One region of the Pseudomonas arsenicoxydans genome, then DNA from elsewhere that is predicted to be linked to it. Evidence: riboswitches for the same ligand, from Rfam matches in the RefSeq annotation. Region 1 holds a riboswitch; the other holds the start of a gene.

Region 1 (5,253 bases):
CGCGATGTGCATGGCCAGGTCACGCGGACCGAGGCCTTGTTCACTGGCACGCCAACCCGGCTCGTTGTCCTGAGCGCAGATCGCTTGAATCACCGGGATGTTGCGGCGAAACGGTCGCAGGTGCGGGGCTTCGGGGCTGGACTGGGCGAAGCCGGTGGTGTTGAGAATCACCCCTGCCTCGACGTGGTCCAGCAGGTCCTCGACCACCGTCAGGCAGCCGGGTTCTTTCAAACTGGCCACGGCAATGGGCAACGGGTTCAACCCCGCTGCCTGCAAACGCTGGCAGAACACATCGATAAAAGCGGTGTTCGCTGCCTGTAAATGCGAGCGGTAAAACAGCACCGCTGCCACTGGCTGATCGGCTCGCCACTCGGCTTGCCAATCTTCAAGGTCGGCGGGGCTTTTTTGTGGGTGGTAAATCGCTGTGCGCGGCAGGGTTTGCGGCTCGGCCCACACGTAATCGCGCGCCAGCCAGCGATTGGCCAGGCAGCGGAAAAAATCCATAGCGTTGTTCATGCCGCCCTGACGCAAAAACTGCCAGAGACGATCGCGGTCTTGCGCGGGAACGGTGCTCAGGTCGCTGAGTTCCGGGTCCGGGCGATCATCGCCGGGCACCAGAATCAGCTGCACACCCTGCTCCGCGAGCTGCACCAGCCGTTCGACGCCGTAGCGCCAATAGGCGATGCCACCGTGCAGTGAAATCAGAATCACCTTGGCGTGGCGCAGCACTTCGTCAACGTACAAATCGACCGACGCGTGATTCTGCACCTGCATCGGGTTGGCCAGGCGCACGCTGGGGTAATCGTCCGGCAGTTGCTGCGCTGCTTCGGCGAGCAGCGCGAGGCTGGAATCGCCGCTGCACAGGATCACCAGCTCGGCGGGGGTTTGTCCAAGGTCGGCGATGTTGTCATCCGACACGAAACCGCCGGGCTGGGTCCTGAGCAGGTGCATGGCTTACACGCTGAGCGCGGCGCGCAATTGCGCTTCAAGCAGGACGGCGTCGAGTTCCTGGCCGATCAGCACCAGACGCGTGGTGCGCGCTTCAGCGGCGCCCCACTGACGGTCGAAATGCTTGTCGAAACGCGTGCCCACGCCCTGGATCAGCAGGCGCATCGGTTTGTTCGGGATGGCAGCGAAACCTTTGACGCGCAGAATGCCGTGCTGGACCACCAGCTGGGTCAGCGCGTCCAGCAGCAGGCTTTCGTCGGCTTGCGGCAGTTCGATGGAGATCGAATCGAACGCATCGTGGTCGTGATCGTCTTCGCCTTCATGGTGGTGATCGTGATGACTGTGACGGCTGTCGATGTGTTCTTCGGAGCCGGCGCCAAGGCCGATCAGCACGTCCAGTGGCACGCGACCGCTGCTGGCTTCGATGACTTTGACGGCTGGCGGCAGTTCTTCGGCGACTTCCAGACGCACCCGGGCCAGGTCTTCAGGGCTGATCAGGTCGGCCTTGTTGAGGATCACCAGGTCGGCGCTGGCCAGTTGGTCGGCGAACAGCTCGTGCAATGGCGATTCGTGATCCAGGTTCGGGTCGAGTTTGCGTTGGGCATCGACCTGGTCCGGGAAGGCGGCGAAGGTGCCGGCAGCAACGGCCGGGCTGTCGACCACGGTAATCACCGCGTCAACGGTGCAGGCGCTGCGGATTTCCGGCCACTGGAAGGCTTGAACCAGAGGCTTTGGCAGTGCCAGACCCGAGGTTTCGATGAGGATGTGGTCGAGGTCGCCGCGACGCGCCACCAGTTCGCGCATCACCGGGAAGAACTCTTCCTGGACGGTGCAGCACAGGCAGCCGTTGGCCAACTCATAAACGCGGCCGTTGGCTTCTTCTTCAGTGCAGCCGATGGAACACTGCTTGAGGATTTCGCCGTCGATGCCCAGCTCGCCGAATTCGTTGACGATCACCGCAATGCGGCGGCCCTGAGCGTTGTCGAGCATGTGCCGCAGCAAGGTGGTTTTGCCCGAGCCGAGGAAGCCGGTAACGATGGTGACGGGAAGTTTGGCCAGTGTTTTCATCGGATGCCCTTTGGCAAGGTGGCGGGCATACGGGACGACAATCGCTGCGACGGATGCGCGCGCGGAAGAGTTCGCCACCGGATCACCCCGCCCGGTTGAAAGTGAGAATCTGTGTCGAGGCAGGTCTCCTGGCTGACGGTGTGCCAATGGCAGACTGGCATTCGCTGCGCCTTCCCGCGAACCCGTTGTGCAGGGTTTGCAGTGGCGTGGCAGCGAACATCACCGTTCACAGTTGCGGGGGCAGCCGCGGCATCGACCGCGTTCCCTTCTTAGCTTCGGCAAACGCCGAAGAACCTCGAATGCGCAAGGCTACGCATCGTGTGGGGGCGGGTCAATCGTGACCTGCCTGATGATCGTTCCCACGCTCTGCGTGGGAATGCAGCCCGGGACGCTCTGCGGCCCTTCGCAGCCGAACGCGGAGCGTCCGTTGAGGCATTCCCACGCAGAGCATGGGAACGATCAACCAAACGAGAACCCATGCCAATTGACTCCCCCGCCCCGCCCATGCTCTCCTACACGCCTTGTTACGGGTGCCCTTCACAGGGTGAAACGGGAAACCGGTGAATCATGTGCTTTACTCAAAGCCATGTCAGTCCGGTGCTGCCCCCGCAACGGTAAGCGAGCGAAGCGTCAGATCCACTGTGCCAGCAGTTCGGCATGGGAAGGTGATGCTTGCAGGTTCAGGCGCAAGCCTTGACCCCTCGTGAGCCCGGAGACCGGCCCGCAACACAAAGTGACCATTACGATCACTGAATAACAAACCCGCGGTGGGCGGGCGCTGTTTGAACCTCTGCGTGCCCGTTCGCAGGGGTCTTCGATGCGCTCTATTCACCCACTGACAAGACCAGAGGGATGCGCCATGTCGATTATCAGCAGCACCGGCAGCCACGCCGACAAGAGCACCGCCAGCACCACCACGACCCTGACTCAACGCCTGACCGCCGCCGTGTGTGCGTCGATCCTGGGTGCGAGCCTGGTTTATTTCGCCGGTTTCTCGCACATTGAAGCGGTGCACAACGCCGCGCACGATACCCGACACAGCTCCGCGTTCCCGTGCCATTGAGGCCAGCCGAGATGATCAAGCGTATTGCGCAAACCGCGGGTTTTACCGGGCTACTGGCCGCGTTGCTGCTGACCCTGCTGCAAAGCTTCTGGGTGGCTCCGCTGATTCTGCAGGCCGAGACGTACGAAAAATCCGAACCGGCTGCGGTTGAAGTTCACGAACATGCCGCCGGTGTCGCCGCGCACACCCACGATGCCGAAGCCTGGGAGCCACAAGATGGCTGGCAGCGCGTGCTGTCGACCACCGGCGGGAATCTGGTGGTGGCCGTTGGTTTCGCCCTGATGCTGGCCGGTCTCTATACCTTGCGTGCACCGACCAAAACCGCTCAAGGCCTGCTTTGGGGCCTGGCCGGTTACGCGACGTTCGTGCTGGCGCCGACCCTCGGCCTGCCGCCTGAACTGCCAGGCACCGCCGCTGCCGATCTGGCGCAACGGCAAATCTGGTGGATCGGCACGGCCGCCTCTACCGCTGTTGGCATTGCGTTGATCGTGTTCAGCCGCCACTGGCTGATGAAGATCCTCGGCGTGGCCATTCTGGTGGTTCCACACGTGATCGGCGCGCCGCAACCGGAAGTGCATTCGATGCTCGCTCCGCAAGCCCTGGAAACCCAATTCAAAATCGCTTCGCAGCTGACCAACCTGGGATTCTGGCTGGCCTTGGGCCTGATCAGCGCCTGGTTGTTCCGTCGCAAAAGCGATGGCCAATACCACGCATGACGGATACCAGCACAGCGCCGACTCTAGTGGTCGGCCTGGGCTGCCAGCGCGGCTGCCCCGTCAGCACGCTGCGCGCGTTGCTCGATCAGGCATTACAGGCGCATAACATCGCACTTCACCAGATCAAGGCCTTGGCCAGCATCGACTTGAAGCGCGGAGAACCTGGCCTGCTCGAACTCGCCGAACAACTTGCGTTGCCACTGATGTATTTCAGCAGTAAAGAACTGGACGTTTATAAAGCGCAACTCAGCCATCATTCGGACATCGCGTTCGAACGCACCGGCTGTTACGGCGTAGCGGAAAGTGCCGCACTGGCCCTGGCCGAACAACTGGCCCAGTCCCCTGCAAAGTTGCTGATTTCGCGACAAAAATACGCCCAGGCAACCCTGGCATTAGCCTGCACTGCGTAAAATCCCCGATAATCCCCGCCCCCGATCATGAGCAATCTTCATCTGAAGCCTTGCCCAGCCCCTTTTTTGACAGGAACCGACGATGACCGTCTATTTCATTGGCGCAGGTCCCGGCGACCCGGAACTGATCACCGTCAAAGGCCAACGACTGATTCGCAGTTGCCCGGTGATCATCTATGCCGGCTCTCTGGTGCCCGCCGCCGTCCTCGAAGGCCATTGCGCCGAACAAGTGGTCAACAGCGCCGAACTTCACCTGGAACAGATTATCGAACTGATCAAGACCGCCCATGCCAACGGCCAGGACGTGGCGCGGGTGCATTCGGGTGATCCAAGTCTGTATGGCGCGATTGGCGAGCAGATCCGTTACCTGCGTGAACTCGGCATTGCGTTTGAAATCATTCCTGGCGTCACGGCGACGGCTGCCTGCGCGGCGCTGCTGGGGGCCGAGCTGACGTTACCGGACATCTCGCAAAGCGTGATCCTGACCCGCTACGCCGACAAAACCGCGATGCCGGCCGGTGAGGAACTGGGCAGTCTGGCGCAGCACGGGGCCACGATGGCGATTCATCTGGGGGTCAATCACCTGGAGAAAATCCTCGTCGAATTGCTGCCGCATTACGGCGCAGACTGCCCGATTGCGGTGATTCACCGGGCGACCTGGCCGGATCAGGATTGGGTCGTGGGGACGCTGGCGGATATTGCAGAGAAGGTCCACGCCAAGGGATTTCGCCGCACGGCGTTGATTCTGGTGGGTCGGGTGTTGGGCAGTGATCACTTCAGTGAGTCATCGCTGTACCGCGCCGGGCATGCGCATTTGTATCGGCCCTGAAGTGATCGTTCCCACGCTCTACGTGGGAATGCAGCCCGGGACGCTCCGCGTCCCAACAGCGGACGCAGAGCGTCCATTGAGGCATTCCCACGCAGAGCGTGGGAACGATCAACGAACACATCGATCACCCATAAAAAAACGGCGCTCACGGGGCGCCGTTTTTTTTATGTCCGCAGCGAACACCTTACTCAGTAGTAGGCGTTTTCTTTCTGCGTGTGG
Region 2 (5,253 bases), 1.2 Mb from region 1:
GCGGATTGGCGAGAAGAACGACAGCTCGGCGCCCATGGCCCGCAGCAAATCCAGGCTCGCGCCATAGGTGAAAGCAAACGCTTCGTCACGGGCCACGGCGATTCGCACGCCGGCCAGCAAAGGCTCGGCAACGATTATTTCAGGTACCGCGAATTCCACGGGCGGTGGCAGCGCCACGTCGCAACTGCTGGCCAGTGATTCGGCGGCCGCATCGAGGCGCAGATCGAGGTCATTCAACTCACTGGCCTGAACCAGACCGAGATGACGACTCGGCAATTCGATCCCGGTTTCCCGCGACAAGGCGCCGTACCAACGCAAGCCTTCGGTCAGGCTGCCTTCGAGCAATTGCGCGTGACGCAACGTGCCGACGCGGTTGGCCAGCACCCCGGCAAACGGCAAGTCCGGTTGATACCTGGCCAATCCCAATGCCAGCGCACCAAAGGTCTGCGCCATGGCGGTGCCGTCAATAACTCCGAGCACCGGCACACCAAAGTGCCGCGCCAGGTCAGCGCTGGACGGCGTGCCGTCGAACAGTCCCATGACACCTTCGATGAGAATCAGGTCGGCTTCACCGGCGGCTTCCCACAACAGCCGACGACTTTCCTGCTCGCCGACCATCCACATGTCCAGCTGATACACCGGCGCACCGCTGGCACGTTCAAGAATCATCGGGTCGAGAAAGTCCGGGCCGCATTTGAACACACGAACCTTGCGCCCCTGATTGCGATGCAAACGGGCCAGCGCGGCGGTGACGGTGGTCTTGCCCTGACCCGAGGCCGGAGCGGCAATCAGTACTGCCGGGCAATGACGGATGTTTTTCATAAAGTTGTATTCACAGCTCGACGCCTTTTTGCGCTTTGATCCCGGCCTGGAACGCATGCTTGATCACGCCCATTTCGGTAACGGTGTCGGCCAGTTCAATCATTTCAGGCTTGGCGCCGCGACCGGTGACCACCACGTGCTGCATCGGCGGACGTGCCTGCAAGTCAGTGAGCACCTGATCGAGGTCGAGGTAACCGTGCTTGAGGGCGATGTTCAGTTCATCCAGCACCACCAGGCCGATGGACGGATCGCGCAACAATTCACGGGACACCGCCCAAGCCGCTTCAGCGGCAGCGATGTCGCGCTGGCGGTCCTGGGTTTCCCAGGTGAAGCCCTCGCCCATCACATGAAAACGCACCTGCTCAGGAAAGCGGCGGAAGAACAGTTCTTCACCCGTGCTGTTGCGGCCCTTGATGAACTGCACCACACCGCATTGCATGCCATGGCCCATGGAGCGGGCGAGCATGCCGAAGGCCGAGCTGCTTTTGCCTTTGCCGTTGCCGGTCAGTACCAGCAGCAGGCCGCACTCGTTCGGGGAGTTGGCGATGCGTTCGTCGATCACGGCTTTTTTGCGCTGCATGCGCGCCAGATGGCGTTCGTCACGATCGGGGGAATCAGTCATGGGGGAGCTCTCCGTTGAGGCTGGATAACGGCGGGCAGGCACAAGAATAGACGGCAAGAAGCCTGGCATCGCCCACCGTGATGCCGCTGGATGAATCAGGCCGGTCTCCGGGCTCATGAGCGGCGTTCGCCTGACTGCGCGCCTTCCCATGTCAGTCGACACAGTGGCTCAAAGCGCAGCTTTTCACTCATTTACCGTTGCGGGGGCAGCGCCGGGATCGTGCTGTTCATGAGTCGAACCAAAGCACTCACCGGCTTCCCTGTTTCACTCTGTCGACCAAGGCCACAGAGCACCTGAAACAAGCCGCGAAGGTTAGAGGGTTGGGGGTGGAGCGTCAATTAAAGCCGGGGCGCCGCCCGGCGAATAACGGCCGCCGATCAAAAATATGACGCCAATCTTGTGCCATGCGCGCCGCAGTGATATCAAAGAGCCACAATCCCACATCACAATAACAAGGGTAAGCCACATGCAAGGCATGATCATCAGCAATCCGAAGCTGGAATTCCTGCGCCCTGTCCTGGAACGCTGGTTTGACTGTATCGACCGCTACAACGCGGTGCGCGGTGATAACGACACACCTTATTGGTACGACGAAAAAGCCAACCTTGGCCTGCTCGCTGCCGCGGCGTGGATGGCGGAAATGGTCACGCTGCAACAGTCCCCGACGCGCAAGCAAACCGAGGAAGGCGAACGCAATGGTCGCGCCGATCTGTTTGTCGCAACCCCCGAGGAGCGCGCCTACCTCCAGGCCACTCAACGCTGGCCACGGGTCAATAGCCTGAATTTGACGCAGGCATTGCAGGACATTACCTGCGATGCCAAACGGATCAGCTACGCCAGCGACCTGAAACTGGGCTGCCTGTTCGTGGCGCCACAAAAAGCCCAGCAGAGCGCGACACCGGAAGAACTTCAGGACATGGTCGACGACCTGCAAAAGGAACACTGCTGCGCCGTGGCTTGGTACTTCCCGTACGCCTACCGCAAGTTGCGCAGCGAAGCCGGCAACTATCATCCCGGAATCGCCCTGCTGCTCAAGGAAGCCCGCGGCTGATGGGTTGAACCATCGCACCACTGATCTTCTCTATGATTAAGTCACTGCATTCATAGGGAAGATCAGTATGCGCAAGCCCCAGCTCGTTCTCGTTATCGCGCTCGCCGGAGGGCTCGCCGCGTGTGGTGAAACCTCCAGCCTGCAAGTCACCGACGGCACCGGCCCGTCACCCAAGCTGCCCGAACCGAACAAAACCCTGATTCCGACGGTGAATATCGCCCCGGCGATCGGCTGGCCGGCCGGTGCAAAACCCACCGCCGCGGCGGGCACTCAAGTGGCCGCGTTCGCCGAAGGACTCGATCACCCGCGCTGGCTCTATGTGCTGCCCAATGGCGATGTGCTGGTGGCTGAAACCAACGCGCCACCCAAACCCGATGACAGCAAAGGCATTAAAGGCTGGGTCATGAAGAAAGTCATGGGCCGCGCCGGTGCTGGCGTCCCCAGCGCTAATCGCATCACCTTGCTGCGAGACAAGGACCACGATGGCATCGCCGAAACCCGCACGGTGTTCCTGGAGAACCTCAACTCGCCCTTCGGCATGACCCTGGTCGGCAATGACCTGTATGTCGCCGACACCGACCGCTTGCTGCGTTTTCACTATGAAAATGGCGACACGGCAATCAAGTCGCCGCCCATCAAAGTGGTCGATCTGCCGGGTGGCACGCTGAATCACCACTGGACCAAAAACGTCATCGCCAGCAAGGATGGCAGCAAGCTGTATGTCACCGTGGGTTCCAACAGCAACGTCGGTGAAAATGGCCTGGACAAGGAAGAAGGTCGCGCGGCGATCTGGGAAGTCGATCGGGCCACCGGCAATCACCGGATCTTCGCTTCGGGGATTCGCAATCCCAATGGCCTGGCCTGGGAGCCACACACCGGCGCCCTGTGGACGGCAGTCAATGAACGCGACGAAATCGGCAGCGATCTGGTGCCGGACTACATCACCTCAGTCAAGGACGGCGCGTTTTACGGCTGGCCTTTCAGCTATTACGGCCAGCACGTCGATGTGCGCGTCGAACCGCAAAACCCGGACCTGGTGGCCAAGGCGATCGCACCGGATTACGCGGTTGGCCCGCACACCGCGTCGCTGGGATTGTCTTTCGCCGAAGGCAATAAACTGCCTGCGCAATTCAAGGAAGGCGCCTTCATCGGCCAGCACGGCTCATGGAACCGCAAGCCGCACAGTGGTTATAAAGTGATTTTTGTTCCGTTCGCAGGAGGCAAACCGAACGGGCAACCGGTGGACGTGCTGACCGGTTTCCTTAACAACGATGAGAAAGCCATGGGTCGGCCAGTGGGCGTGGTGATCGATCAGCAAGGGGATTTGCTGGTGGCCGATGATGTGGGGAACAAGGTGTGGCGGGTTTCGACCGCAAAGTAACTGCAACACACACCTTGTGGGAGTGAGCCTGCTCGCGATTGCGTCAGCAAAGCCAGCAATGATGTTGCCTGACGCACCGCCATCGCGAGCAGGCTCGCTCCCACAGGGCTTCGCGCCTAGCGTTTACGACATAGGGTGAGCCCATCACCCAACGGCAACAACGACAGATCCACCCGCAAGTCATCCTTCAAGGCACGATTGAGCGCCTGGATGGCTCGTGTGTCCGCACTCTCGGGATTGCTCTCCAGCACTCGCCCGCTCCATAGCGTGTTGTCGAACACCGCCAATCCGCCGACTCGCAACAGACGCAATGCATGCTCGAGATAATTCGGGTAGTTGGCTTTGTCAGCATCAATGAAGATCAAATCGAACTGCCCCGGCTCATCCAGCCTGGCGAGCGTTTCCAGCGCCGGCGCCAGACGCAGATCGATTCGCGAGTCCAAACCCGCCTCCTGCCAGTAGCGCAGCGCGATAGCGTTGTAGTCGCCGGGCACATCACAGCAGATCAGCGAGCCGTCCTGCGGCAACGCAGCGGCCATGCACAAGGCGCTGTAACCGGTGAACGTACCGACTTCCAGCACGCGCCTGGCACCCATGAGCTTGACCAGCAAAGCGAGGAACTGCCCCTGCTCCGGCGCCACCTGCCAGCGAGCCATCGGCATCGCCTGGGTTTCATCACGCAGGCGTTTGAGCAGAGGCGTTTCCCTCAGGGAGACATCGAGCAGGTATTGATACAGGGAATCATCGAGATTGAGTGTGCGAGCGGTCATGACACCCTCCTCGGACAGAACGTTATGGATTGCGCGCCAAGTGCTCAGGCTGCAGAACGCGTTTGGCGCTCAGATAAGCCTTCTGCCAGTAAGCCTTGGACAAGCTGTCGAGCTTCACCGTGCCGCCGGTGGCCGGCGCATGGACGAAACGACCTTCGCCGACGTAAATCCCGGCGTGGCTGACCTGGGAACCGCCGTTGGTGGCGAAGAAAATCAAATCACCGGTTTGCAGGCCTTCCTTGCCAACGTTGGCCGCCTGCATGGTGATCAACTCGCGAGTGGTGCGCGGCAGGGAAATGCCGGTGACATCACGGTAGACGTAGCCGATCAGGCCGCTGCAATCAAAACCCGAATCCGGCGTATTGCCGCCCCAGCGATACGGCGTACCCACCAGGCCGAGCGCGCGGAACAGCACGTCTTCCGCCTCGGGCGAAAAGGGTTGCGGATTGCCGAAGACAATGGGCGCCCGGACCACCGGAGCAGGCGGCGGAGTATGGCTGGCGCAGGCGCTGAGCAGCGCTGCGAAGAACATGAGTGCGAGGCGGGCCGACATTGTCATAAACAGAACATCCTGATCTGGCGGCGGCTTTTTTCTGCCGAAAAGGCA

What was found. Region 1 has a riboswitch for cobalamin ahead of cobW (cobalamin biosynthesis protein CobW). Riboswitches for the same ligand answer to the same signal wherever they lie in the genome.
Region 2: another riboswitch for cobalamin. It lies ahead of cobO (cob(I)yrinic acid a,c-diamide adenosyltransferase); the one in region 1 lies ahead of cobW (cobalamin biosynthesis protein CobW).

The regions. Positions count from the first base shown of each region.
Region 1 is NZ_LT629705.1:4,194,868-4,200,120, reverse strand. Features, by position in the region: gene cobN (cobaltochelatase subunit CobN) at 1-951, opposite strand, end outside; gene cobW (cobalamin biosynthesis protein CobW) at 955-2,016, opposite strand; cobalamin riboswitch at 2,118-2,329, opposite strand; cobalamin riboswitch at 2,528-2,755, shown strand; gene BLQ41_RS19670 (CbtB domain-containing protein) at 2,876-3,079, shown strand; gene BLQ41_RS19665 (CbtA family protein) at 3,091-3,795, shown strand; gene BLQ41_RS19660 (cobalamin biosynthesis protein) at 3,792-4,205, shown strand; gene cobM (precorrin-4 C(11)-methyltransferase) at 4,288-5,034, shown strand; gene nfuA (Fe-S biogenesis protein NfuA) at 5,223-5,253, opposite strand, start outside.
Region 2 is NZ_LT629705.1:2,974,560-2,979,812, reverse strand. Features, by position in the region: gene BLQ41_RS13865 (cobyrinate a,c-diamide synthase) at 1-822, opposite strand, end outside; gene cobO (cob(I)yrinic acid a,c-diamide adenosyltransferase) at 833-1,444, opposite strand; cobalamin riboswitch at 1,526-1,756, opposite strand; gene BLQ41_RS13855 (hypothetical protein) at 1,911-2,495, shown strand; gene BLQ41_RS13850 (PQQ-dependent sugar dehydrogenase) at 2,563-3,876, shown strand; gene BLQ41_RS13845 (O-methyltransferase) at 3,993-4,646, opposite strand; gene BLQ41_RS13840 (C40 family peptidase) at 4,669-5,205, opposite strand.